Regions from separate parts of the Cytobacillus pseudoceanisediminis genome, predicted to be linked through region 2. Evidence: riboswitches for the same ligand, from Rfam matches in the RefSeq annotation. Region 2 holds a riboswitch; each other region holds the start of a gene.
What was found. Region 2 has a riboswitch for cyclic di-AMP ahead of M5V91_RS18770 (cation:dicarboxylate symporter family transporter). Riboswitches for the same ligand answer to the same signal wherever they lie in the genome.
Positions count from the first base shown of each region.

Region 1 (4,065 bases), 2.5 Mb from region 2:
GGACAGGATATCAGTTGAGCAATAAAAGCAATGTTTGAATTAATGATAAGCTTTCATGTGAAATATTCTTTTTGACATATTCGTATTTTTCGGGATCAGATTTTTTAAGCTGTGAAAGTGCTTTTGTCACATCTTCCTCCAGATCCTGAATTTTGAGCCTTAGTTCAAGAACATCTACCTCTTCAGAAAATCGGCCGATAACTTTTTCTTTATTTCCTCCAGCGACAAACCATCCGCTTTACATTTTTCGATAAAAGCAATACGTTCGATGGCGGAATAATCATAATAGCGATAATTTGAAGGGGAACGTTCTGCTTTTAGCAGTCCGAGTGAAGTATAGTAATCAATCGTTCTCTTAGTAACCTTTGCTTTTTCAGCCAATTCTCCTATTCTTAACTTCTCAGCCCCATGAGGATTCCTCCAAACTGTTACGTGATGGTTATGAATCTAATTATACTAAAAAATAATAGAAAATCAATGAATTTGAATAATGAAACAAGCAGGGAGGAAGAGATTTCCACAAAAAAATAACACCGGATAACCGGTGCTATTTTGCATTCAGGCTTTAACGGCCTCTTTCTTTGCTTCCGTTTCCGCTACAATTACTGCACAGGCAGCATCACCTGTAATATTAACTGCTGTTCGCGTCATATCAAGCAGACGGTCAATCCCAATGATTAATGCGATACCTTCAACAGGAAGATTGACAGAGTTAAGAACCATCGCTAGCATAATCAAACCGACACCAGGCACACCAGCTGTACCAACGCTGGCAAGAACGGCAGTAAGGACAACCGTGATTAGCTGTGTCAATGTTAAATCAACATTATATACCTGGGCAATGAAAATAGTTGCAACTCCCTGCATGATGGCTGTTCCATCCATGTTGATGGTTGCACCGAGAGGCTGAACAAAGCTGCTGATTGATTCAGGAACTTTCAGATTTTTTGGGCCGTATTCATGGAAATCGGCAGAGTCGCATTACTGCTTGATGTACTGAAAGCAACCCCCATGGCCGGCGCAAAGCCTTTAAAGAACCATAGCGGGTTTTTCTTTGCAAGTAAAGCAATAGAACCTCCATAGGTTAAAATCGCATGTATAAATAACGCAAGAAGAACTACGATCATATAAAGTCCCATAGCTTTAATGGCACTTAGACCCTGACTTCCTACAGCAGAAACGATAAGTCCAAACGTTCCATAAGGAGCGAACCTCATAACCAGGTTAACAAGGTACATCATCATGTCATTGCCTTGTTCAATAAGGTTTAATATACCTTTTGTTTTATTGCCGAGCATGGTTAATGCAAATCCGACAAAAATAGAAAAAGTGATAATCTGAAGCATATTGCCTTCCGTGAAGGCTTTTACCGGATTGGTTGGAATAATATTTAATAGTGTCTCTGAGACAGGAGGAGCTTCCTTCGATTCGTACTCCACGTTTGTTACGTCAAATTCACCAACGTTTCCTGGCTGGAAAACAGCTGCCAAAGCAAGACCTATGACGATTGCAATGCTGGTGGTAACCAGGAAGTAGGAGATTGTCTTAATCCCAATTCTTCCCAACTTCTTAGGATCACCGAGGCCTGCTGTTCCAAGGGTGATGGAAAAGAAGACGATCGGAACAACCAGCATATTGATGAGATTTAAAAAGATTTTTCCCAGCGGAGTAAACAAAAACTTGTCAAGCTCGGGGAAAATGCCAGGTGCAAATAAATTAATCAACAGCCCTGTGATTCCCCCGCGATCAAAGCAAGAATAATTTTAGTAGATAATTTCATACACGTTCCTCCAATGAAATAAATGATGTAAAAAAATGTAAATCGCGCACAAAAAATATTTTGCCTTTCCTATAATACCCCCAAAAAACATAAACCTAACTAAAAAAGGCAACAAAAAAACACAGAGGTAATAACCACTGTGCATTTATGCAGTGTTCCCTCTCAACACGCTTACGAGGTTAGCTGTCGGGTTCGGGTCTTGAGAGTACCCTACCTGTAAAAGGATTCACCCCAGGTACTTTTGTTAAAAAAGTACAGTTGGTTCCCCCGCTCAATTAAGATTAAGCGAAAATTATTAATGTTTTTTTAATATATTAACAATAATCATAAAAGTTGTAAATCATACGATTTTCTTATCTAGGTTTACTAAGGTTACTATAATTCAAATAGTAATTTAATAGGAAAGGTCAATTTGGTTTTTTAGCAATAAGATTAGAAGTTAAGCCAGCTTAAAAGAGGATGTCTTTTTTTGTCTTTCACTTTCAATTCCTTCTTATTCAGCTTGTCTTCATGTTCGGCCAGCCACTCTTTTAACTCTTCTTTGTCCTTGCATTGCGTATAATAAGTCTCGCCGTTTTTCCCAGTGGCACTTACAACATATCTGCATGTATTTCCCATAAAGCACCCTTTTCAAAGTAATTTCTTTTAGAATTATAACAAGATTTATGACAATGTCCACCATTATTTTTTTGGATTATGAGTATATTGGCTTTGGGGATATTGCTGATGAAAATATGCCTGAAAAAATTCAGGTAAGATATCCGCTGAATTATTGTCGCTTCTGCATTTATCCAATTGGTCCGGCAGCTTATTGATTACTGGGAAAGTTTTTTCCTGTTGTCTGTTCCAGGGGAATGGCCTTTCTTATTTGCGCGGGAAACTGTAATAAAGCCGTCGAGAATCTCATGACTAACAGTAAACCCTTTGCGAGTATAAAATTCAAGAGCCTCTGTATTCCTATTTGATACATAGATAAAATAATCTTCCACATCTTTGAATTGGCTTAACCATTCCATCGACATGTTAGAAAGAACTGATCCAATTCCATATGGTCTGTAGCATTTTTTATAAAGAATTGAGATAAGCAGCCAACATGGCTTTTCCCGACTGAAGTCAGATCAAAAAAAGTGGCGAAATCATTGGAGCTGGCTTCCTTAGGAGAAACATTGGAATAGACATAGCCCGCGATTTCTTCATCGTCCTTAACGATCTCTAAATAATTATGTAAAGCTGATTTTACGGATGGAATCATTCTAGTTTCAAAATTCATGCTGTCAAAACGCTCAGGTGTTATATGTGCCTTAGATTTCTGAAAAGCCATCAGCTTATTGCATAAATCCCGGCAAAGTCTGATTTTCTCTTCTGTTATCACTTCATATTTTAAATTCATCCTATTCACCCCTAGTTAAATTTTAAATTGGAAGGTCTTCATTCGTCCAAAAAAGAGGGAATTTATCCTTGATAGAGAAGTTTATCTTAAAACTAATATAAAAAGAGGGACCATAATGATTAGGGAAATTGATATTAAAGATCGAAAAGCTGCTGTGCAAGTTCTAAGTGTCCAGCTTCCTGCGTATAAAATTGAGGCTGAAATCATTGGATGTCCTGATTTACCGCCTTTGAAGGATACGGCTGATGACTTGCGAATAACCGGAGAAACCTTCCTGGGGTATTTTATAGGTGAAAAATTATGCGGTGTGATTTCTTTTAAAGAGGAAAATAATGTTTTAGATATTCATAGACTGATTGTGCATCCTGAACATTTTAGAAAGGGAATTGCACAAAAGCTGCTGAACTTCATTGAACTGAGGCCGATGAATGAAAAAATGATTGTCACAACAGGCTCTAAGAATACCCCTGCTGTCACTTTTTATTTAAAGAATGGTTTTAAAGAGCTGAAGAAAATGGAAATAAATGAATCACTGACTATTACTGCTTTTGAAAAATATTTATAAAATACTAAAAGATTAAGCGACTCTTTCATTTGGAGGAATCATCCTCTTTAAATCCGTTATATGTTTTTATAGAGTCTGCTATTACTGTCCCGCATTGCTTTAGGTCAATGGAATATTACTTAAAGGGGAATACTCATGTTATTTAGGGATTATGATAAAAGGTTAAGGTCTGTAATTAAAAATGTTGGTTTTTCCGGTGTCGTACTTGTTAAAGAAAAGGAGGAATTGATCCTTCAATTAGCAGAGGGGGATGCTGATCGAGCAAACAAAACCCAAAATAATCCAGGTACCAGGTTTGGCATCGCCTCCGGGTGTAAGATTTTTACGGCG
Region 1 is NZ_CP097349.1:695,177-699,241, forward strand. It holds gene M5V91_RS03790 (MerR family transcriptional regulator) at 175-381, opposite strand; partial or broken gene M5V91_RS03795 (dicarboxylate/amino acid:cation symporter) at 559-1,780, opposite strand; cyclic di-AMP (ydaO/yuaA leader) riboswitch at 1,933-2,078, opposite strand; gene M5V91_RS03800 (hypothetical protein) at 2,213-2,398, opposite strand; gene M5V91_RS03810 (hypothetical protein) at 2,784-3,170, opposite strand; gene M5V91_RS03815 (GNAT family N-acetyltransferase) at 3,286-3,735, shown strand; gene M5V91_RS03820 (serine hydrolase domain-containing protein) at 3,871-4,065, shown strand, end outside.
Region 1: linked by a shared signal. The riboswitch ahead of M5V91_RS03795 (dicarboxylate/amino acid:cation symporter) and the one ahead of M5V91_RS18770 (cation:dicarboxylate symporter family transporter) in region 2 are both predicted to bind cyclic di-AMP.

Region 2 (8,592 bases):
TGGGAGAATTTTTTTATCATTGTCTTCTTATTTTAGGAAGAATTATTACCATTCTGCCTCTATTTCTTTTTATTACTCTTTATATGGGGAGACGTTCGATTGGGGAGCTTCCAATCTTCGACTACCTGGTGATTCTTACACTGGGTGCAGTGGCTGGGGCGGATATAGCAGATCCGTCTATCAGGCATCTGGAAACAGGCTTTGCCATTATTGCCATAGGCGTCTTTCAGCGAATCATTGGGAAAGTAAAAATATCGAACAGAAAGATTGGAAAAATGATTACTTTCGAACCGGTGATTGTAATTAATAAGGGTAAATTGCTTCGTGCCAATTTAAAGCGGACTAATTATTCAATCGACAACATTCTTCAAATGCTGAGGGAGAAAAATATCTTCGATGTCCAAAATGTAGAATTGGGAGTACTGGAAGGGAGCGGTATGCTAAGTGTTCAATTGAAACCTTCAATGATGCCTGTCACCCTGGGAGATTTAAAAATTACTGAACACTCCGATCAAATTGCCTTTCCAGTAGTCGTTGAAGGAGAAGTTTACACCACTGTCCTTAATCAGTTGGGCTTGGATAGAGCCTGGCTTGAACGGGAATTGGCCAGAATGGGCGTCTCTATGTTCGGGGATATATTTTTTGCCTCCATCAACTCTAAGAAAGAGCTTCATATTTCCATGAAAAATGAACAAGCAGAATCCATACCACCTTTGAATCATTAACTATCCATCTTGGAAAACCTGTTTCAGCACGCCGTGAAAAGTCAGGGAACCTCCTATAAAGGAAATATTTTCTTTTGTATTGAATATGTAAGGGAGTGAACTTAATAAAGAGGTGACTTCGGTGCTTTTTCATTATCATTTTTGGACTCCGCATGTAGAAGAGACAGAGAGGTTTTACACAAATAATGGATTTCGGATATATCAGCGTATCGGAAAATACCAGGGGGATTTCCAGAACTTTGATCCTCCATTGGTATGGGATGACTTTCGGGAAAAAGATATCCTTTTTCGGATAATTGAAGCAAGAAAAGGGTGCATAAATGTCACTTTTGGATATGGAAAGAAGAGTATATTTGACCATATAGGCTTTTTGGTAAATGAAAAAGAACAAGAGTTTATATGTCAAAATGCAGTTAATTTGAATTGGAATGTTGATAGGGGGAACGAAGAACGTTTATTACAACCCCTTATTCTTTTAGGATTGAACTTCAGACAAACAAAGATTTAGTAGATTCGGTGACTGATAACATAAAAATAGGGGAATTAAGATTAGAAATAATGAAAAAAGGGTTAGAAGGTGACCTTTCCATTTTGTTTGGAAAGCCTGTCAATTCTATTAAGTCAATAATTGGTGAGACAGTTACAATCAGGGAAGCTGTTATAAAGGATTTCTCATCAAACCCATTAGTGGATCCTAATGGTGTAAGGATTTTGAATTAGTTTTTGGATTAACTGTGTAAGAGGGAGAACTTATGAGATTCCATTGGTTTCTAGTGTTATTTTGCACCTGGGTTATAGTATCTTTTCTATTTCCCGAACCAAGCTGGTGGTCTATCTTCTCATCGGATCGTTCAACGCACGCCCTTTTAATAGAGCAATTTTCTATAGTTAAAGTATTTTTCATTATTACTTTCTTAGGATCAGCTTACCTATTGCATTTTATATTTCAAAAACGCAGGTAAAAGCTTTTCATGCGAGTAAGTGCTGATAAAAAGAATACTTGATGATTTAATATAGGGGGAAACACGATGGGCAGAACAGTTACTTTCTCATTTAGCAGTGCCCGGTATGAGGGGGCTAAGGCGACAGAGACATTCACTTTTGAGAAATTAGGCCTTGAAGCGAGTCTGGATGATATGGCCTTGGAAAAAGAATTAGACGAAATCTTTCATGCTTGGGTTTGGGATAAACTCAATATTTCTTATAGTATAGTAACTGCAAAAGAAAAAGATAAGTTGTGATGATTTTCTGGTATATCAGTTATACGATAAAAAGAATTAAGCCCCCATCTTTGTTCTTTCTTGAACTTTGTGTGACGATCGCTAAATTACCACTTGATTTTAGTATCAGGTATTATATTTATCACTATTCAATTAACCCCATTCACACAATAATGGAGAAGAAATAATTCGACGATGAAATGGGGTATTCTTTTGAGATTTCCGCAATTAAGAATTGGTCATATGAAGCCTGAATTTCCAGTCATGCAAGGTGGTATGGGCGTAGGTATTTCTTTAAGTGGTCTGTCGTCAGCTGTTGCGAATGCCGGGGGATTGGAACTATTTCTGGAACAGGAATTAGCATCGAAGATTTAAGATTGCATATAAGAAAGGCTAAGGCATCTATCAAGGGTGAGGGCTATATTGGGGTGAATGTTCTTTTTGCCATGAATGATTTTGCTGAAAAAATGAAAACAGCCATTGAGGAAAAGGTTGATTTCATTATTTCAGGTGCTGGAATATCAAGAGATATGTACAGCTGGGGCAGAGAATCTGGTATACCGGTCATCTCGATTGTGTCATCTGCAAGGCTGGCCAAAATGTCAGAACGGCTTGGTGCTTCTGCCGTTGTTGTAGAGGGCAATGAAGCGGGAGGGCATTTAGGGACCGAAAGACCACTATTCGATATTTTACAGGAAGTCGTGGAAGCAGTTAAGATTCCTGTCATTGCTGCCGGAGGAATCATGACAGGAAGAGATATCGCTCATGCCATTCGTATCGGTGCTTCGGGTGTTCAGATGGGAACAAGATTTGTCGCAAGCCGCGAATGTGATGCACCATTATCTTTTAAAGAAAAGTATGTCCGGGCCAAACAGGAAGATATCGTCATGGTGAAAACCACCGTAGGGCTGGAAGGCCGTGCCATTAAGAACCACTTTACAGAGCAGATAGCTGACAATAAAAAGGTGAAAATAAAGAACTGTATCGATTGCCTGAAAAACTGCTCTTATCGCTTTTGTACAATGGATTCCTTGATTACTTCCATGGATGGGGACTGCGAGAATGGCCTTGTATTTGCGGGGGCAAGAGTCCATGAAATTAAAGAAATCCTGCCTGTTCAGACGATCATCAATAACCTTAAAGCTGAATATGAAGCTTTTGTTTAATTTCATAATGGTGCATTTTTAAAGTCTAGCTGCCGTATAGGCGGCTTTTCTGATTTATAGGGTGTTAGATGTTGAAGGAATAAAACATTTAAATATAGAATACTTTTTCTTATGGAATAAGGTGTAAAAATGGATCGGTGAATGGGAGAAGAAATATGGAGAAAAAGGGTCATAATCATGATAAGACAGAGTAATTCTAATTCTTTAATACTCGTAATCCACGAAATCTATGGAATTAATCAACATATAAAAAGTTTTTGCGAATTATTATCAAAGCAGGGTTTTGATGTGACATGCCCCCATTTATTAGAGCGAGAGATACCTTTTGAATATTCTCATGAGGAAGCCGCTTATCGCCATTTTATGGAACATGCAGGTTTCGACAGAGCTGCCCAAAAAATAAAAGATCTATTATTGGATGTTAAAGATGAATACGAAAAAATATATATCATTGGATTTAGTATAGGTGCAACTGTTGCCTGGCTGTGCAGTGAGGGAGATTGTGTTGATGGTATAGTGGGATACTATGGCTCAAGGATCAGGGACTATTTAGAGTTAACACCCCAGTGTCCCATAATGCTATTCTTTCCACAAGAAGAGCAGTCTTTTAATGTTGATGAGTTACTATTAGCTTTAGAAAAAAGAAAATTAAAGTACATAAATTTAAAGGGAAACATGGATTCAGTGATCCATATTCCTCCAGATATGATGCAGAATCAGAACAAGAAGCATTTAGCAAAGCCATGGATTTTTTATTGCATATTGATTGAGGTATTATTATGAAGCTAACCGTGAGTGTTATCACCTTGAATTTTAATAAAAGTTTACAAGCCCGTTCAATTTTCTTAATACAAGGGTGCTAATTTAGATTTAGCGGGGATAGCATGTGTGGCTATCATTGTATTTGGCGCAGGCGGAGCCAAATGCCTTTTTTTGTTTTGCTTATATTCAATTTATAAATTTACTTTCTATTATTTAGCCTCTATAAAGGATGAAGTGGGAAATGTCCATTATTTTGAGGAGAAAGATCTTAACATCCATTCTTAGCAGTGTGTTATTTGCACTGATTTTCTCAGTGCTAACAGGCTTTGATATAATGCATTTGTTAATTTATATTATTTAAATCTTATGTTTGTCGCTGCCTATGGAGTAATCACTTCGATGTTCAGTGATTGGTTGAGCCAGAAGATTTTCATTGCAAACACTAATCGTGAAATTGCCTCCTTTTTATTCCATTGTTTATTCGGTTCAGTATTAAAAGAACTTAGTCTTGTTTCTGCTGTCTTTTTTTCATCATTGACCGTGTACTGACAAAAGCAGAAATAAGGTGGTGGTCAGTAAATACAGCATTATCCGTGATAGTCCTTATATTTATTATTGCTATTAATATTGATTTCCCATAACAAGTCCTAGAGCTGAAAATTCATTGAATTTCAGCTTTTTTTGGTGTATTAAAGAGGCCATTTAGTTTACTGCCGGGAAAACTTAACTATTTACAAAAAATATCTTGAAATAATATAATGATATAGTGATTTATGCTTAATCTTATTTTAAGAACGGGGGACCCAATATTTACAGCGGAGTTTCCGCTTGGGGTGAATCCTACTATGGAAGGGCTTACTGTTTCCGCAGTCCTAACCCGAAAGCTAACCTCGTCAGCGTTTAAGGAAACATAAGAGAATATGAAATAGTGTGAATTGACAAAACCCAGCATTTTTGTCGATTTTCTTTTTTATCAGGATCTCATCTTTGTTTCCCTTGCCTGCGCAGCACGTATAAAACTAAACAAGAAGGTAGGGTAATTGATGAAAAAAATTAAATTAAGTTTAGCCACTCAAATTTTCATCGGTCTTATTTTAGGAATCGCTATTGGCGGTATTTTCTATGGAAGTGAAACGGCGCAAAGTGTGCTGCAGCCCTTTGGCGATCTTTTTATCCGCTTAATTAAAATGATTGTTGTTCCTATTGTACTATCAACAATTATTGTTGCCATTGCTGGTGTGGGTGATTTAAAAGCCGTCGGGAAGCTTGGCGGTAAATCATTGACTTACTTTATTGGCATGACTTTGGTTGCTATTGTGGTGGGCCTCATTGCAGGTAATGTTATTCAGCCTGGTGCCGGCCTGAATATGGACAGCCTGCAGCAAAGTGACATTTCGAGCTATGTTGAAACCAATAAAGAGCAGGAAGGCAAGTCGATAGCAGATACATTTTTGCATATCGTACCTACTAATCCTGTACAAGCCATGGTTGAAGGCGATATGCTGGCGATTATCTTCTTTGCTGTTGTATTTGGCCTTGGAATTGCAGCAATTGGGGAAAAGGGAAAACCAGTACTGAGATTTTTCGAAGGCACGGCAAAGGCTATGTTCTATGTGACAAACCTATTTATGAAGTATGCACCAATCGGAGTATTTGCCTTAATTGGTGTAACGATTTCCAAGTATGGTTTTGCCTCATTAATTCCATTGGGCAAGCTGGCGCTTACTGTATATGGAGCCATGATCTTCTTTGTTCTTGTTGTATTGGGGATAATGGCCAAAGTTGTCGGGTTCAGCATCTTTAAATTATTGAAGATGATTAAAGAAGAATTGATTTTGGCATTCTCAACTGCAAGTTCTGAAACAGTGCTTCCGAGAATCATGGACAAAATGGAGAAAGCGGGAAGCCCGAAACATATTTCGTCATTCGTTATTCCGACAGGCTATTCTTTTAACCTGGATGGATCCGTTTTATACCAGGCAATTGCCTCTTTATTTATTGCACAGATGTTTGGCATAGAATTAAGCATAGGACAGCAAATTACGTTAATGTTAGTACTGATGGTGACATCCAAAGGAATGGCGGGAGTGCCAGGCGTATCCTTTGTCGTGCTGCTGGCTACTTTCAGCACAATTGGATTGCCTGCAGAAGGCCTTGCCTTTATTGCCGGCATCGACCGTATCCTTGATATGGGCCGAACAGCTGTTAACGTGGTGGGGAACTCACTTGCGGCTATTGTTATTGCCAAGTGGGAAGGGCAATTTAACCCTCCAGCAGAAGAAAGATTTGAGCAACAAGCTTCATAATAGATTGGAAAACACTAACAAATGGCAGCATATTTGTTAGTGTTTTTTTTGTATCTTTGTGTTATTCCATAAAGAGAGGATGGTGGAGCAGGTTCGGACAGAGAAGCGGGAAACCAACGTGAAGGAGTCCGAAGGTGGAGCAGGCTCGGACAGAAAGGGGAGAAATCAACGTGAGCGAGTCCGAAGGTGGAGGAGGTTCGGACAGAAAGGGAAGAAATCAACGTGAGCGAGTCCGAAGGTGGAGGAGGTTCGGACAGAGAAGCGGGAAACCAACGTGAAGGAGTCCGAAGGTGGAGCAGGTTCGGACAGAAAGGGGAGAAATCAACGTGAGCGAGTCCGAAGGTGAAGGAGGTTCGGACAGAGAAGCGGGAAACCAACGTGAAGGAGTCCGAAGGTGGAGCAGGTTCGGACAGAAAGGGGAGAAATCAACGTGAGTGAGTCCGAAGGTGGAGCAGGTTCGGACAGAAAAGGGAGAAATCAACGTGAGCGAGTCCGAAGGTGAAGGAGGTTCGGACAGAGAAGCGGGAAATCAACTTGAGCGAGTCCGAAGGTGGCTTATGAAAAGTTAATGCTGTTCCACTTTTATCAAATAGCCCTTAAGGGTCATAATTATATTATAATGGAGTAAAAACTAGGAGGAGTTAACTTGACAATGGGAAATATGGAGCTGTCACCAGAACAGCGTGAAGAACTGCTGGAAACTCTGAAAGCGCGTTTTGAGAAAAACATGCACCGTCATGAAGGTGTGGAGTGGGCTGATGTACAAGCTAAGCTCGAGGCTAATCCTGAAAAATTGTGGTCACTCAATGAAATGGAAGCAACTGAAGGCGAACCGGATGTTGTACGCCATGATCAAGAGACCGGCGAATACGTATTTTATGATTGTTCAGCTGAAAGTCCAAAAGGCAGGAGAAGTGTTTGTTACGATCGTGAAGCGCTGGAGGCACGGAAGAAACACAAGCCGGAAAACAGTGCTATGGATATGGCAGCTGCCATGGGCATTGAGCTTTTAACCGAAGAGCAATACCGGGAGCTTCAGGAGCTTGAACATGTCGATAAGAAAACCTCTAGCTGGGTGCAAACGCCTGAGAATATCAGAAAACTTGGCGGGGCGATCTTTTGTGACCGGCGCTACGACACTGTTTTTGTGTATCACAATGGAGCCGATTCGTACTATGGGGCAAGGGGTTTCCGGGGCTCGCTGAGGGTTTAGATTCATTGCAGAAATTTGGGGGCCTGACTTCCTGAAGACTACAGTTTAATGAACAGGTTTTGTATTTCGCTGCCATTACGGCGGCTTTTTCTTTATTTAAAAACTGGCAGTTTAGTTGAATATAGCACCAAATATCTGAATAATACAATATAAAGGAAACCCATTAGAATGGGAGTGTTGTACTTGAAAATACTGGTCACCGGTTCCACAGGCCAACTAGGTTCAGCTTTACTTAATCAACTAAAGGAGTCTGGTTATAAAGTAAAATTAACTTCTAGAAGAAAACCTGATGGAATTGAAGATTTCAAGTGGATTTATAGCGATTTATCGTCAGGTGAAGGGTTAGAAGAAGCAGTAAAAGATGCAGATGTCATCCTTCACGCAGCAACAAGTCCAATGAAGAATTCAAAAAGTGTTGAGGTTTCAGGCTTTAAGGAGCTATTAAAAAAAGCACAGCACGTAAAACATTTTATTTATCCGTCAATTGTTGGGATTGATGAAATACCATTTAACTATTATAAGCTAAAATTAGAAGCAGAAGAATTGCTGAAAAACAGCTCTATCTCTCATACAATTGTACGCGCAACTCAGTTCCACCATTTTATTGATCATTTATTCCTATCCAAATCCTTTCTTAAAAGATATATTGTCCCGGATAAATTTAAGTGCCAAAGTGTAGATGCGGGTGAATTCGCTGAGCATCTAATAGGTTTAGTGGATAAAGAACCACAAGGAAGAGCGGAGGATTTTGGCGGACCAGATGTAATGACATTAAGAGAAATGGCTGAACTGAAAATCAAACTAAATAATGAACCAAATAAAGTTTTAAGCTTATCTCTAACTGGAAAACTATATAAATCTTTCTGTGATGGGAAAAATACCAATCCTGCTCGAAAAATGGGAAAAATCACTTTCGGTGAATATCTAAGTGAAAAGATAAAGGGGCAGTAGTGCGCTCTTAATGATTGAGGCGTTGATCCAGGAGGGGATTAACGCTATTTTTTTGGAACTGCCTTAATATACAGGTTAATAAGGATCCAGATTAAAAAATACATAATAGAGGTAATAACCTATGATTTATTTTAGATTTTGTTTTTATCAATTCTTTTTATTTTCCACACTCTTTGTTATTAACATTAACCTTGATAAATATATCAGTAAACCATTTACTCGTGTTGATTTAATCGCCATATGTATAAG
Region 2 is NZ_CP097349.1:3,491,310-3,499,901, reverse strand. It holds gene M5V91_RS18800 (DUF421 domain-containing protein) at 1-725, shown strand, start outside; gene M5V91_RS18795 (hypothetical protein) at 847-1,233, shown strand; gene M5V91_RS18790 (hypothetical protein) at 1,284-1,445, shown strand; gene M5V91_RS18785 (hypothetical protein) at 1,754-1,966, shown strand; partial or broken gene M5V91_RS18780 (NAD(P)H-dependent flavin oxidoreductase) at 2,141-3,111, shown strand; partial or broken gene M5V91_RS18775 (dienelactone hydrolase family protein) at 3,289-3,881, shown strand; cyclic di-AMP (ydaO/yuaA leader) riboswitch at 4,638-4,787, shown strand; gene M5V91_RS18770 (cation:dicarboxylate symporter family transporter) at 4,917-6,179, shown strand; gene M5V91_RS18765 (hypothetical protein) at 6,470-6,613, shown strand; gene M5V91_RS18760 (DUF4256 domain-containing protein) at 6,832-7,392, shown strand; gene M5V91_RS18755 (SDR family oxidoreductase) at 7,576-8,343, shown strand.

Region 3 (8,592 bases), 2.6 Mb from region 2:
ATTTGTTCTGTTTTTAAACCTGTAAAGCACAAAATCTCAAGCTGGTTCATTTGGATAATAAAAGTACGAGTGGTAAAATAATCTTTAACTCTCTGAAAAGATTGGTGAAACAATGAAGCAGTTTCCTATAAAACACCGGTGGCTCGGACGTTTGCTGGCATCCGATCCCGGGCTTATCCGATTTCAAAAAGCAGGACGGGCCACTTTAAGTTTAATGGCTTCAGTCTTTACGACTTTGTTCATCATGCAATTGGCTGGTGCTGATGCCGCTCTCACTCCGGCGATAGTGTCCGGAATGGCAGGCATGCTTGGCATCATGATTGTCATGGATGACTCCAAAAAAGGTAAAATGCTCACAACTGGCCTGCTTGGACTTTCAGCCATGGCAGGGGTATCGAGCGGTTCCCTATTGGCGGGAAGCACGGTCTTTATCGATATTGCAATGGTTCTGTTAATCTTCTTAAGCTTTTATTTGACCCGCTTTGGAGTGCGGTATTTTTCTCTATGCATGATTGCATTCATGACACTTTATTTCGCGTCTATTTTAAAACTATCAGGCAGTCAGCTTCCATCCTTCTACTTCGGCATTTGGATTGGGATCGCGTATGCTTTCCTGTTCAATTTCATCCTTTTTCAGGACACCGCGAAAAACCTGAAAAGAAGCATTCGCTCCTTTCATTTCCAAAGTAATTTTACGTTCAATCTCTTAATTGAGGGGATGCAAGCCAAGGAAATGACTCCTCAGCAGCGGGAGGAATTGGGGAGAAACGTGCTGAAGCTCAGGGATTATGCTGTCATGGTTTCGGAGTATATAAATGATGAAGATGTTCAAAAATTATGGCCTGGGCTGACCTCTACTCAGCTGAGGTTATATATATTTGATGCAGGTATGCTGATTGAAACACTGACAGACTCAATTAGAAGCTTAAAAAAAGCAAATGCCCTTGAAATTGATGAGCTGAGAAAACTCCTGGTTTGGGTAACCCGTTCTCTTCGCGATGCTGAAGTTCTTGCCCAACAATATGAAGAACAAAATCTGCGTGAAGCAGAGCTTGCTGTTCAGGCCCTCCGCCTGCTTATTATTGATTTGTTCAGCCGGGAAGACAAACCTGCAGGATGGCTGTTTCTGATCAGGCGGATCGAGTCCATTGCGAACCATGTCATCGAGGGCGGCATAACCATACAGCAGGCACTTCATAAAATGAAAGACAATGAGATTAAATTATCTGAAGAGGCAGCTGAAGGCGACACTGAAGATGAACCATCTGAAGAAGATAAGGGCATCAAACCTTCCACCAAAAAAGCTTTTCAGGCATTGACTGCTGCAATCATTTCCATCATTGCCGGCCAGATTCTTTCGCCTGACCAGCCTTATTGGGTTCTTTTAACAGCTTTTATTGTTTTGCTCGGTACCGAATCGATCGGGCGCATTTATACGAAAGGTTTTCAGCGGTCGGTTGGAACAATTATTGGAGCAGTAATTGGATTTACACTTGCAAGAGTGGTCAGCGGCCATTCCGTCCTGGAAATAACGCTGATTTTTGCAGCGGTTTTTTTCGCCTTTTATTTGTTTGAGGTCTCCTATACGTTAATGAGCATGTTTATAACGATGCTGGTTGCTTTTATGTATGACCTTTTACTTGGAGGAATTACATTTTCCCTTATCAGTGCAAGGGTAATCGATACAATTGCCGGTGCCGGCATTGCATTCGGAGTTTCCTTATTTATTTTCCCAAAGAAAACGAAGGAAAAAGTGGCGGATACCTTAAATGACTACTTACAAGAACTGAAACCGTATGTCACTGAGTATGTGAGAAGCTTCCGGGAAGATGTGAACGTTAAGGAGCTTTCAGGCAAAGGCTTCTTATTGGATCAAAAACTTAAAACCATAAACGTTGAAGCACAATCTCTGATAAAAAAACCCGGATCCCCGCGCCATGCTGACGTTAACAGATGGATTACACTATTTTCAGCCATCAACTATTATGCAAGACACCTTGTGGCTTCCTCCTACCGAAAAGGATTCGACTATCCCGATGAGCTGGTCGATGTTTTCATAAGGATTGAAGAAAAGCTTGAATTAAATATTGAGACATTAATGGATTTGATTAAAGATAGCGGAGACGGCATGCTTGTGTATAGTCTTGAAAATGAAAGGGAACAAATTGAACGATTGGCACCAGCAAGGCAGCAATCCCAGCGTGATTTGATTCATCACCTTTATTTCGTCTGGAGAATCAATAAAGCGATTATGGAATTGGCAGAAGATCTTGGTGCAGGGAAGGAGCAATAATCCTCCTTCTCTTTTATATGAATAGGGAGATGCTATTTCAGGATCAATACTAGATTAATTTGCACATTCACATTCTCAATGTACATCAAAAAAAGAGTATGAAAAAAGGAATCGGATTGCTCCGATTCCTTTTATTTCTTTACTTCTTCTTTCAATTTTATCAATAATTCATCCGAACTCTCCGCTGCAATCAGCTTCCCGTCCACCAGGGCATAAGGTGATTGCCTGCATTCTTTGCATCTGCTCTGGCATTCGTATTCTTTATAGTTAATATTCTTCTGGCTCAGAAATTGATTAAATGCAGCCAAACTCTCTTCTTTTAAAAATTCATCCAGATTCCGCTGACAAAATTCAATCGAAGCCGTTTTTTGCTTTGAGAATAGTTTGTTGATGAGTTTCACCTGATCAAACTTCCTTCTGATTATTCTTTAAAAACTCTAATGGCAATATATATTGCTTTCCCTAATCCATTTGGTAGCAGCCCATTTTTCTCCCTTTCTTACAGGCACACTGCTATGGACTGACAATCGGTCCAGCTGACCCTGAGCATTGCCATAATGGAAGTAAATGGCCGCTCCCTTTTTGGGAACAAATGAAAGTCCAGCTTTAGAAAAGACCGTTTCACCGCCATCCTCCACATCATTCAAATAGATGAGGAACGTTCCAACCCTCTGTCCGCCTTTGCTGGCATCCGCCATGTGGGGGAAAGAAATCAAAGTGAGGCTTATATTCTTCACCCAATCCATAGTTTAAGATCTGAAGGCCTTCACCATTTTCTGCAGGATAACCGGTCAATTCAGCAATCCTCGTTTCGATTCTTTCGACCAGTTCATTTTCTTTAAGCCGGAAAGCCATGCTCTTGCTTGTCCTTCCTGAACCCGCCCGTTCTTCTCCAGAACCCCTATCCACCACCAGGGATGGCTGCAGCCGGCTCCTTGAAAGACTGATAAGCTCATCACATTCTTCTGAGCTGAGCACCTGATCCAAATGGAGCACAAATGGCTTTTCATTTCTGGAAAGCACTTTTACGTCCTTATCACTCGTATGAAGGATATTCCCCTTCCTGCCTATTTTGGGGACTTCATAAGTATATCGAATCTGCTGCCCTTCTGTCGTCTTAATTGCTTCATTTCCAACAATTTTAAATAAAGTCTCATATGCAAACCGGTTATCGAAACCCTTCTTAATCAAAGCGTTCGCAAGCGCAATCGGACTCACATCACTTTTTAGCGCACCCACAATCCAATCCTTTAGTTCATCTGATATCTGCATAATCTTCGTCATCATCTTCCCCCTGTATGACTCAATGAAAACATCCGTTAGCCAGATATAGAAATATATGTATTTTATTATACTATTATTAATGAATGAACTGAATCGATTTACCTGGTAACTCAGATAGTTCAAATTTGCATATAAACTGATTCTCTTTAGAGTGCCGTTTTAAATTCTTATAGATTCATGGCAACAGTTTTCTCGGCGCTGCTCCCATTTTCGGCTTCATCACTGCCTCATGGCGACCGTTTTCTTACCGCTGCTCTCTTTTTCGGCTTCATGACTGCCTCATGGCGATCGTTTTCTTCTCGCTCCACGACTTTTCGGCTTCATGAAGCTTTCATGGCGACTGTTTTCTTCTCGCTTCACGACTTTTCGGCTTCATGAAGCTTTCATGGCGACTGTTTTCTTCTCGCTTCACGACTTTTCGGGTTCATGGAGCCTTCATGGCGACTGTTTCTCAGCGCTGTTCTCATTTTGGGCTTCATGACCTTCACAAAAAAACAGGATAGAAGCATCCCACTCTATCCTGCACCGCTAATTACCCTCCATATTTCTTCTCATTTTCATTAAAACATCGTCAACAATTCTCAGCTCTTCCTTCGTAATACCCGATGTGACGATTGAGTGAAACTCCTCTGTGATGGGATATACATGTTCACTGAGATTTTTGCCGTTTTTGGTTAGATAAACATTCAGAGATCTGCTGTCCTCTTTATTCATGCTTTTTTTGATAAAGCCTTTCTTTTCAAGACTGCTCAGCATTCTGGCAATGTTAGATTTATCTTTATCCAGCCGCCTGGCGATTTCATTTTGGCTTAATCCGTCTTCTTCCCAGAGAAGCATTAGAATCAGGTTCTGCTCCGGGGCAATATTTAAGTGGGCTAATTTAGTCTTAATATAGCTTGTTAAGGTCAGGTCTATTTGATGGATCTTAATGCTTATATAGTCATTAAATCTGGTTTTCATTTAAAATCCCCTATCCTATTTATGGTGGAAAATTTTATTGAAACTAAATTATTCTGTCCTATACACCAGATAACTTTCCTTCACTTATCCAATCATGATTTTCTCTTCTGCAAATTTATATTTGGCCTTTCCTTTTCTTCGGGCAAGTGCAAAAGCGATTGTGATTGGCCCTACTCTTCCTGCAAACATCATAAATGCAATTACCCCTTTTCCTGTTGCACTTAATTCAGGTGTGAGCCCCATCGACATGCCTACCGTGCCAAAAGCGGATATCACCTCGAATAAAAGGACGTTCAATGGAGCATTTTCTGTTATGGATAAAATAAATAAGATAAAGAAGATGAATCCTATTGAATAGACGGTTATTGTAAAAGCTCTGACAATAAGATCCTTTGGAATTCGCCTTCCCATCAGGCTCACTTCATCTTCTTCCTTTATCAGCGCTCTGACTGCAAGAAAAATCAAGACAAAGGTAGTGACTTTAATGCCGCCGGCGGTACCTCCTGATCCCCCTCCAATGAACATGAGCAGCATTGTTACCAGCTGCGAACCTAAAGTTAATTCGCCAGTATTCAAAGAATTAAATCCAGCCGTTCTCGGGACCACACCATGAAAAAAAGCCCCCAATAGTTTATCTTTTAAAGGCAAATTGGCAAGTGTCCCAGGATTATCATATTCAAGCGCAAAGATAAATACTGTTCCGAGAATGTTAAGGATCAGCGTCATCAGGAGGACCAATTTTGTATGCAAAGAGAGCTTTTTCAAACTCTTGTTTCTTTTTACATCAAGTACAACGATATAGCCGATACCTCCGATTATTAACAGGAAGCTGAGTGTCATGATGACAGTAAAATCACCGGCATATTCAGTAACGCTCCTGAATTGGCCCATTATATCGAATCCGGCATTATTAAAGGCAGAAACCGAATGGAAAATGCCATAATACAATGAGCGGGGAAGCCAAAATCGGACGACCAGCGAATAGCCAATATCAATGCACCGATCATTTCAGCGATTAATGTAAAGCCGACAACGAATTTAACCAGCCTGACCATCCCTTCAATCGAAAGCTGATTTAAAGATTCCTGGATCATCAGCCTTCCTTTCAAACCAATGTTCTTTCCAAGCATGATAGCTATGAGAACCCCAAATGTCATAAATCCAAGGCCGCCAATCTGTATGAGGACCATCAGTACAATCTGGCCAAAAACAGTAAATGTGGTTTGGGTATCCACTACCACGAGACCCGTTACACATACAGCAGAAGTCGCCTCAAAAAGTGCATCGATAAACGATAAATGATGTCTGTCTTTCGTAGCAAAAGGCAGCATCAGCAGCAGTGTGCCTACACCAATTAAGATTAAGAAACCGACCGAAAGCATTTGTGCCGGATTCATTTTTATCCAGTTATAGGAACGTCCCATTCTCCTCATTCTTTTATGCTCCTTATACATATAGGGCTAACCCCTTGTATTGGTATTTTTTTATCGGCAAGGCTTATACTCCATGCCTCTCAAATCTGCCAATCCCTTTATTGTGTCCCATTACAATCAGGACGTCGCCCTTTAAAATAACCTCTTCAGCTGACGGAGTAACGATTATTTCCTTCCCGCGCTGAATCCCCACAATATTACAGCCATACTTAGCCCTAATATTCAATTCAGAAAGGGATTTTCCGGCAATTTTATCTGTAGCCACAATCTCAACCATACTGTAATCTTCAGACAGCTCAATATAATCAATCATTTTTTCCGAAACAATATGGTGGGCAATCCGCTTAGCCATATCCCGCTCCGGGTGGATAACACGATCAACGCCAATTTTTTCGAGCACCCTGGCATGATACTCATTATGTGCCTTTGCCCACACCTTTGGAATCCCCATTTCTTTTAATAACAAGGATGTCAATATACTGGACTCAATGTTTTCACCAAATGAAACAAATGCATGATCGATATTTTTTATCCCTGATTGCTTTATGGCAGCTTCATCAATGCCATTGATTTGAACTGCATATGTCACAAACTGTGCGTATTGATTTACTTTCTCCTGGTCTACATCAATTGCGAGCACTTCCACTCCCAATTCATGAAATTCCTTTACGAGACTTCCGCCAAAGCGGCCTAAACCAAATACTGCATACTGTTTTTTCATTGAAGAAATTCCCTTCTTTTTGAAAATGAACACAAAAAAACCACTCTTAAAAAAAGAATGGCCAATGGTTTCCATCAACCCTTCCCTCGATTCGGCTTACGGAGTTAGCTGTCGGATTAGGGATTGAGAGTATCCCTTCTTAGCCTTAATATGCTAAGATTCACCCCAAGATAAACCAGGTTTATCAAAATTGGTTCCCCCGCTCATAATGATTCAGCAAAAAGGTTACTATGAAATTAATAAATATAAATTACTCCCATGGAAATCTCTTGTCAATCTTTTTTTCAAAGTAAGTAAAATAAAAAGCACTTCCCAGTAACGGAAAGTGCTTTCCTGAAGATTATTCCCAAATTGCTGATGCCCACTCGGGATGATCTATAAATGGATTGCGGTTATGCTGGTAATCAGAATAGATGATTTCGTTTCTTCTCCGCTCGTTATCGTCTACCGGATCTTCCTTATGCCACTTAAGCAGGACAGACATTTTGCCATGATAAGGAGCAGAGCCATTATTGACCTGATTGTTTAGCTCCAGATCCACTTCTCCGCTGTCTCCTTCATAACGGACAGCCATATAAAAAAGCATCCTCGCAACATCGCCTTTTACTGTATCCCTGGGTTCCCAGGAATCTGAATCATAGTAGTTTCCCAGTGCCTCTGAATGCTGGGTGCCCCCATCGTCAAAGTCAAGATTCCCTCTCGAGCTATTTACTGAAGCATCTGTTGGCCGCAAATGATGCAAGTCTGTTCCCGGACCCATAGCTGTTCCAAAGTCCCCGTGAGATTTAGCCCAAACATGCTCCCTGTTCCAATCATTGACGCCAGAACCATTGGTGAATTTCCCCTGAGAGCGGCCAGTATACAAAAGAATGACGTTATTGGGATTGGCAGGATCTTCATCTGTCTCGCGCAGTGCTTCCCATACATTCGAATAGGAAATTTCCGTGTGATCATCAATGATAGTGTGGAGGGCTGTTTTTAAAGCCTCCCCTGTTTTTCCGTTTGCAGCATCATAATATCCTCCTGGTTCAGGGCCGGGAATGACTGTTCCATCACCAGCTTGTTCGAAGGCCGTCCCATCTTTTAGCCCGGGATGAGAGAAATAGGCGGTAAGTGTTCCGGTTACCTTAATTCTTTCTCCAATCAAAGATGGATTGGATTTTAAGCCGAAAGCAGAGCGAAACGTGGAAGGAATTTGAACATAAAGCATCTTAGCTGTGCTGGTCTCTGATGGACTATCCGCCAGGGCCAAAGCATAGTCATTTGGAAACTGGTTTGAAATAACCGTATTTGCCGCAGTCGGCTGTCCAACCACATAGCCTTGAACAGTTTTGGATGAGTTGTTTTGAGTATTGATTCCCTGTGATACGGAATAAGGTGATGTCCAGGAGCCATCCCCTGCAGCTGCCCTAGTTATAGAATTTTGAATGGGCTGCATCACGATCAGAATGACAGTAACCAGAATAAAAGTTAACAGCAGGCCTTTTTTCTTACGATTCAGCATTCATTCGCCTCCATATTTTTTGAATGGACTTAAATAATCAGAAAAGTCACAATCCCATACAAGTATAAATGAACACCTTCGGCCATATCATGAGGTTTTGGTCCCAAAAGTTTACTTTTCACACAGAATTTACAAACTTAACTATGATGCAATTTATTTAAAGTGCTTACTTTTTAAAATGCCCAGATACTCAATCCAAGGACCAACATCAGTTCTGTATCTATTTGCCAATACTCGAGAAATCTGTGAAATATGCGTAAGGTCATGCACAGCCCAAGTGGAAATCAATTCCCTGACTCTGACTGGTCCAAATGCTGGATGAAGCCCTGTCTTTTCGAAATGAATTTCCAGATCAGTTATACCCCTAAGCATGGCCAAATTTTTCATTCTAAGGGTC
Region 3 is NZ_CP097349.1:700,423-709,014, reverse strand. It holds gene M5V91_RS03865 (FUSC family protein) at 113-2,293, shown strand; gene M5V91_RS03860 (DUF1450 domain-containing protein) at 2,425-2,694, opposite strand; gene M5V91_RS03855 (2OG-Fe(II) oxygenase) at 2,731-2,931, opposite strand; gene M5V91_RS03850 (prolyl 4-hydroxylase family protein) at 2,933-3,580, opposite strand; gene M5V91_RS03845 (MarR family winged helix-turn-helix transcriptional regulator) at 4,106-4,537, opposite strand; partial or broken gene M5V91_RS03840 (TrkH family potassium uptake protein) at 4,622-5,970, opposite strand; gene M5V91_RS03835 (potassium channel family protein) at 6,035-6,691, opposite strand; cyclic di-AMP (ydaO/yuaA leader) riboswitch at 6,770-6,920, opposite strand; gene M5V91_RS03830 (endonuclease) at 7,032-8,195, opposite strand; partial or broken gene M5V91_RS03825 (DinB family protein) at 8,349-8,592, opposite strand, start outside.
Region 3: linked by a shared signal. The riboswitch ahead of M5V91_RS03835 (potassium channel family protein) and the one ahead of M5V91_RS18770 (cation:dicarboxylate symporter family transporter) in region 2 are both predicted to bind cyclic di-AMP.